3 regions of the Rhodospirillum centenum SW genome follow, and region 3 is predicted to be linked to each of the others. Evidence: riboswitches for the same ligand, from Rfam matches in the RefSeq annotation. Region 3 holds a riboswitch; each other region holds the start of a gene.
What was found. Region 3 has a riboswitch for cobalamin ahead of RC1_RS18515 (TonB-dependent receptor plug domain-containing protein). Riboswitches for the same ligand answer to the same signal wherever they lie in the genome.

Region 1 (2,197 bases), 1.1 Mb from region 3:
AGATCGGCCCGCCAGACATTGCGGCCGTCGATGACGCCCAGCGACAGGGCCAGCCCGTCCGGCAAGCGTTCCAGCGCACGCTCCAGGTCGGCCCCGCCGCGCACGAGGTCGAGGTGCAGGCCGGCGACGGGCAGCGCCAGGGCGGTCTCCAGATTATCGCCCAGCGGCCCGAAATAGCCGGCGACCAGCAGCTTCAGACCGGGCGCCGCCGCGGACAGCGCGGCATAGGCGCGGCGCAGCGCCTGCCGCGCCCCGTCGTCGAGGTCGAGCGCGAGGCAGGGTTCGTCCATCTGCACCCAGTCGGCCCCCGCCGCCTCCAGGCGCCGCAGCACCTCGGCATAGACCGGCAGCAGGCCATCCAGCAGCGACAGCGGCTCCAGGTCCGCATCCTTGGACTTGCCCAGCAGCAGGTAGGTCACCGGGCCGACCAGGACGGGGCGGGTCAGGATGCCCAGCGCCTTCGCCTCCAGGAACTCATCCACCGGCTTGGTGGAGGCGAGCCGGAAGCGCTGACCCGGTTCGAACTCGGGCACCATGAAATGGTAGTTGGTGTCGAACCACTTCGTCATCTCCTGCGCCGGCAGGCCATCCCCGGCGGCAGGGGCGCAACCGCAGCCGCTGCGCCCCTGCGACCCGCGCGCCATGGCGAAGCAGGTCTCCAGGGGCACCGGTCCGCAGGTCCAGCCATAAAGGGCGGGAACCGCACCGACCATGACGGAGGTGTCGAGGACGTGGTCGTAGAGGGAGAAGTCGTTGCTGGGAATGTGGGTGATCCCCAGCGCCTGCTGCCGGCGCCAGCTTGCGGCCCGCAGGGTCCGGGCCGTGGCGAGCAGGTCGGCGGGGCCGGTCCGGCCGGCCCAGTAGGATTCCAGGGCCGACTTCAGCTCGCGGCGCGGCCCGATGCGCGGCACGCCCATCGTGGCGACGGGCACGGCAGCGCCGGGAAGGATTGGTTGCGACATTGGCATGGACCCCATTGTGGATGGGGGCAAAGGCCATAGCGGACGCGAAGGACAGGCCCGCAGCACCAGGGGACGGTCCGGCGCGGCCTGCCAAGGCGACACACCGGGACACCCCGCCCGTGGACGTTATCTGCCATGGCAGGTCTCCTGGCTCGCGGGTCATCGCCTTCCGCCGGTCTTCCCAGGACCGGTCGGTCCCAGTGACACATGGGGGCGGTCGGCTCGCCGCTGACAGTTGCGGGGGCAGCGCCGGACTCGCACCGGCTTCCCTCTTAGCCCCAGCGCGGCCGCAGAGCCGCCTGGAGACCATGGCGGAACGAGACTAGACGCTCCCCCAGTCACGGTCAACGACACATAAAGAGTTCTTTATGTCGTTATGTCCTTGCGCCGACCTGCCTGTCGCGGCGGCAGTTCCACCGGGACCTTCCGGCCCGCGGATCGTTCCGGTACGGGAACATTCCGGTCAGGAAACATTCTGCCCCGGGGTCCGGTCCGGCCGGCGCCGGTCACTCCTCGGCGGCGCCGCTGCCTACGATGGCGGTGCGGATTTCCCGCTCCAGCATGGCGAGCGTGGCCTGCGCCGTCACGCCGCCATGGGCCTTCTCGGTCACGGCGAAGGAGAACAGGGCCAGCGTCGTCTGACCGTCGCAGGCGGACCCGCGCAGCCAGAGGTGGAAGCGCAGCGGCTCCCCGTCCTCCTCCCCGGCCGTGGCGAAACGGGCCAGCACCTCGCCCTCGTCCAGCCATTCCACGCTGCCCTCGCCGACGCGGCCGTCGGGGCCGTCGGCGAACTGTTCGGCCGTCTGGCGCAGCACGCGGCGGGCGTCGCCGTCATCCTCGGCCCCGCCGTCGGCGTAGCTGAAGGCGTGGACCGCCACCCGCAGGGTGCCGGTGCCCTCCTCGTCGCCGTGGAAGACGGCCAGCTCGCCGTCCTTCTCCGCGCTCCAGTCCCAGGGCACGCGGAAACGGACCAGATCGCCATGGCCGACATTGCGCATGGTCACCCGCTCCACCGGCTCGCGGACCGGCAGTTCGGTGAACTCGATGCGGGCAGCCTCCTCGCCCAGCCGGTCGATCAGCTCGGCCAGCCCGTCCATCTCCGTGCTGCTGTCGGGCACCAGAAGCTGCACCGTCACCACCCGCACATGATCGGGCGGGCGGAAGTCGGCCACCTTCCAGACGAAGACCTGGCGGTCGGGCGGCTGCGCCACGGCATAGGCGATCCAGCGCCGGTC
Region 2 (2,197 bases), 640 kb from region 3:
CTTGGAGCCGGGCAGCACCACCACGTCCGTATCGGCGGGGATCGGATGACCCGGGGATACCCAGCGCAGGTCCACGCCCGGCTCGGCCGCCAGCGGGTCCAGATCGTCGAAGTTGGCGACGCGGGACAGCCGCGGCACCGCCACCTTCAGGCCGCTGCCCACGCCGGTGGCCGGCCGCTCCAGCGCCAGCGAATCCTCCGCCGGCAGGCGGTCGGCCTCCTCGAACCAGCGGACCACGCCCAGGAAGGGCCAGTTGGTCATCGCCGTGATCGTGCCGCAGGCCGGCTCGAACAGGGAGAAGTCGCCGCGGAACTTGTTGACGATGTAGCCGACGACGCGGGCCCGGTCGGCCTCGTCCAGCAGGGCGTGGGTGCCGACCAGGGCGGCCATGGTGCCGCCACGGTCCAAATCGCCCAGCACGACGACCGGCAGGCCCAGCCGCTCCGCCAGATGCATGTTCGTGATGTCCGAGGCGCGGAGATAGATCTCCGCCCCGCTGCCGGCGCCTTCCACGATCACCAGATCCGCCTCCGCGGCCAGCCGCTCGAAGCTGTCCATGATCGGCGGCATCAGGCCCTTGCGCATCCGGTGATAGGTGCGCGCCGGGCAGTTGCCCAGCACCCGGCCGCGCAGCACCACCTGCGAGCCGATGTTCGTCTGCGGCTTCAGCAGTACCGGGTTCATGTGGATGGACGGCGCCACCTTGCAGGCGCGGGCCTGGAGCGCCTGGGCGCGGCCGATCTCGCCGCGTGCCGGCGTGCCGTCCGCTTCCGGCGGGGCGTCGGCGTCGGGCACCACGGCGGCGTTGTTGCTCATGTTCTGCGCCTTGAACGGGCGCACCACCAGACCGCGGCGGGTGAAGGCGCGACAGAGCCCGGCCACCAGCATGCTCTTGCCGACATCGGAACTGGTGCCCTGGATCATCAGCGCGCGGGCGCGGCGCGGAGCGTCCGTGCTGCGCGGCGTGTAGATGATCGGGGCGAGGCCGTCGCCGGGCGTCGTCGCGGAATCGGACATGGACTGGAAGCCCCTTCAGACGTGAAGGGCATGGGCATGGGGAAGACCGTGACGTCCCGTCATCCCCACCGGGGCGGCCGGATCGCGGTCGTTCCGCCGGGACACCCCGCCCGTGGACCATGATGCGTCGCGGCAGGTCTCCTGGCTCGCGGGTCGTCGCCTCGGCCCGGCCTTCCCGGAACCCTTGCGGGTCCAGTGGCGCGAACGGGAGAGGCTCACCGCCGACAGTTGCGGGGGCAGCTCCGGCCTTGCCGCGGACGGCGCACCGGATTCCCTCTTAGCTTCCGCACCCGGGAGGAGCGGAAGAACCGTGACGGCTGAGCTTTAGGAGACGGCCATCCCCCTGTCAACGCCCGCCTGCACGGCTGTGGACGGACCGCATGGCGATCCGTCATGCCCCTCCTGCGCCGCCGGAGCTTGACTTAAGCAGAACCTGCATTTACGGTATTTAGCGTTACGGTCCTCCGGACAACACAATATGTAGTTATCCGGGGGCTAAGAGGGAAGCCGGTGCAATTCCGGCGCTGCCCCCGCAACTGTCAGCGGCGAGCTGCCGACCTTTCATGTCACTGGTGCCGACCGGCACCGGGAAGACCGGACGGTGGCGCGGACCCGCAAGCCAGGAGACCTGCCGTAACCCAGTCTACCATCTTCGGACGGGGTGATCCGAAGGGAACCCGCCGGCGCCGCGCCGGGCGGTTCCCGACCCCTGTCCGCGTGCCGGAAGGGGAAAGACCCGCATGCCCGTTCATGCCCTTGCCACGCTGCCGAAGTCCGTGATCAAGCGTAGCGGTGAAGTGTCCGCCTTCAACGGCGACAAGATCCGCTCCGCCATCGAGCGCGCCGGCAAGGCGACCGGCGAGTTCGACGGGGCCGAGGCGCATCTCCTGGCGATCCAGGCGATCAAGGTGATCGGCCATCGCTTCCATACCGACGCGCCGCACATCGAGCAGATCCAGGACGTGGTCGAACAGGTCCTGATCTCCGCCAACCATTTCGCCACGGCCCGCGCCTACATCGTCTACCGCGAGCAGCGCGCCCGTCTGCGGCGCGACCGCAAGACGGTGGTGGATGTCGAGACCTCGATCAACGAGTACCTGAACCGGGCCGACTGGCGCGTCAACGCCAATGCCAACCAGGGCTATTCGCTGGGTGGCCTGATCCTGAACATCTCCGGCAA
Region 3 (2,197 bases):
TTGGGGAGTAACGCGCTCGGAGGCTGTGCGGTGCGTGTCATCATCATAGGATCACAGGCAGAGGATCTGGCGGCGGCCCGGGCGCAGTGCCAGAGCGGTCGGCTTGCCGTCGTCGGCACCGGCGGCTGGCAGGATGCGGTCCGTCTGTTCGATGCCACCCAGCCATCGGCGGTGGTGCTCGCCTCCGCCCCCTTATCCCCCGAAGCCGCCGGGGCGATCTGGTCCTTGCGCGCCCGCGATCCCTTCGTCGCCATCGTGCCGCCGCATGCGGCCTCCGCCATGCCCGGTCACGTCGCACCCGCCGCGCCCGCGGCAGGCGGTCCGTTCCCGATGGGCGGTCTTCCGGGCTGATCCGCCGCCGGCCGGTCGCCGGGTCCTGGGGGCGCGCGCTGGGGCATATCGGGTTATGCGTGTCGCCGCTGCCACAGGTTTCGGAACACCGCCGCTCATCCCTTGTGCCGCGGTTCCGACTAGGCTAACCCTCAGCCCGCCGAAGGTGCCCCGGAAGGGGTGAAAAGGGAACGCGGTGCGGGTCGCAAGGCCCCAGGCCGCGGCTGCCCCCGCAACTGTGAGCGGCGAGCGCTCGCCCATTCATGGCCACTGGGAAACTGGGAAGGCCGGGCGAGCGTCGTGACCCGCAAGCCAGGAGACCTGCCTTCGGAAACGCGTCGCACGGCCGTTGGGCGGGGTGTCCTGGCGGGGCGGATTTCCGTTTCGTGCCGGCGCTTCGGAAGGAGCGTGCCCGTGTCGCTGCCATGCCTGCCATGGCGGTGCCGGACCGGCCTGTCATCCCCCCGACGCGGCAGGTCCGCCGCGCCGGCTGTCGGGCCCTGCTTCCGATTTCGCATCCTTGTGGAACGGAGCCAGAGAAGTGCCCAAGTCCTCCCTGTCGTCCCGTCGCCGTCACGCGCTGTTCGCCGGCCTGACCGCCGCCTCCTGCCTCGGTCTGGCGGTGCAGGCCCAGGCCCAGAGCGCAGGGCGCGATCCCCTGGTCGATGAGATCGTCGTCACCGCGACCCGCACCCCGACCCGGATCGACCGCGTCGGCAGCAGCATCAGCGTCGTCACCGCGGCGGACATCGCGCGCAGCCAGCAGTCGCAGGTCCTGGACGTGCTGAAGCGCGTCCCTGGCATCAGCATCTCGCGCAGCGGCGGCGTCGGCGCCACCTCCAACGTCCGGATCCGCGGCTCCGAGACCAGCATGGTCAAGGTGCTGGTGGACGGGGTGGAGATGAACGACAGCTCCGGCGCGAGCCGCGATTTCGACTTCAATGCCCTGCTGAGCGACGACATCGAGCGGATCGAGGTGCTGCGCGGGCCGCAGAGCGCGCTCTACGGCAACGACGCCATGGCCGGCGTCATCAACATCATCACCCGTCAGGGCGACGGCCCGCTGACCGTCCGCGGACTGGTCGAGGCCGGTGCCTACGACACCTTCCGGCAGAATCTGTCCCTGTCCGGCCGCTCGGGCGACGTCGATTATTCGCTCTCGGGCAGCAACTACAAGACGGACGGCTTCTCCCGTGTCGGCGCGGGCGACGAGAAGGACGGGTCGGAAATGCGCTCCCTGCGGGGGCGGCTCGGCTGGCGCGCCAGCGAGGCGCTGCGCTTCGACTTCTCTGCCGGCTGGGACTGGCTGGACACCGACTTCGATCCCAGCGCCAGCAGCGACGGTCCCGCCTTCCAGGAGAAGGAGACCCTGTTCGGCCATGCCGGCGCGTTCTTCACGGCGCTGGACGGCCGGCTGGAAACCACCCTGTCGGTCGGCGCCAGCCGGACGGACCGCGACTTCGACGAGCCCCAGGGCTGGTACCGCTATTCGACCTTCGACAGCGACCAGCTCAGCGTTGACCTGATGTCCAGCCTGAAGCTGCGCCGGGCGGATGTCGCCACCGTCGGCCTCGCCTGGGACCGGGAGAAGGCGGAGACCACCACCACCAGCAGCCGGGGCGTCACCACGCCGGGCGTCGATGCGGATGTCGAGACCTGGGGCGTCTTCGGCCAGTATCTCGCGGCCCTGACCGAGGAACTGTCGGTCACCCTGGGCGCCCGCCACGACCATAACGACCAGTTCGGCGGCGACACCACCTGGCGCGCCACGGCGGCCTATGCGCTGTCCCCGGTGGGCACCACGCTGCGCGCCAGCTACGGTACGGCCCGCCGCGCGCCCAGCCTGTACCAGCTCTTCGACCCGACC

Region 1: another riboswitch for cobalamin. It lies ahead of metE (5-methyltetrahydropteroyltriglutamate--homocysteine S-methyltransferase); the one in region 3 lies ahead of RC1_RS18515 (TonB-dependent receptor plug domain-containing protein).
Region 2: another riboswitch for cobalamin. It lies ahead of RC1_RS01500 (cobyric acid synthase); the one in region 3 lies ahead of RC1_RS18515 (TonB-dependent receptor plug domain-containing protein).

Annotation. Positions count from the first base shown of each region.
Region 1 covers NC_011420.2:2,936,244-2,938,440, reverse strand. Annotated here, with positions in the region: partial or broken gene metE (5-methyltetrahydropteroyltriglutamate--homocysteine S-methyltransferase) at 1-917, opposite strand, end outside; cobalamin riboswitch at 1,083-1,288, opposite strand; gene RC1_RS13645 (hypothetical protein) at 1,469-2,197, opposite strand, start outside.
Region 2 covers NC_011420.2:332,044-334,240, reverse strand. Annotated here, with positions in the region: gene RC1_RS01500 (cobyric acid synthase) at 1-1,017, opposite strand, end outside; cobalamin riboswitch at 1,132-1,345, opposite strand; cobalamin riboswitch at 1,458-1,667, shown strand; gene RC1_RS01495 (ribonucleoside triphosphate reductase) at 1,758-2,197, shown strand, end outside.
Region 3 covers NC_011420.2:4,045,327-4,047,523, forward strand. Annotated here, with positions in the region: gene RC1_RS18510 (hypothetical protein) at 31-351, shown strand; cobalamin riboswitch at 478-673, shown strand; gene RC1_RS18515 (TonB-dependent receptor plug domain-containing protein) at 872-2,197, shown strand, end outside.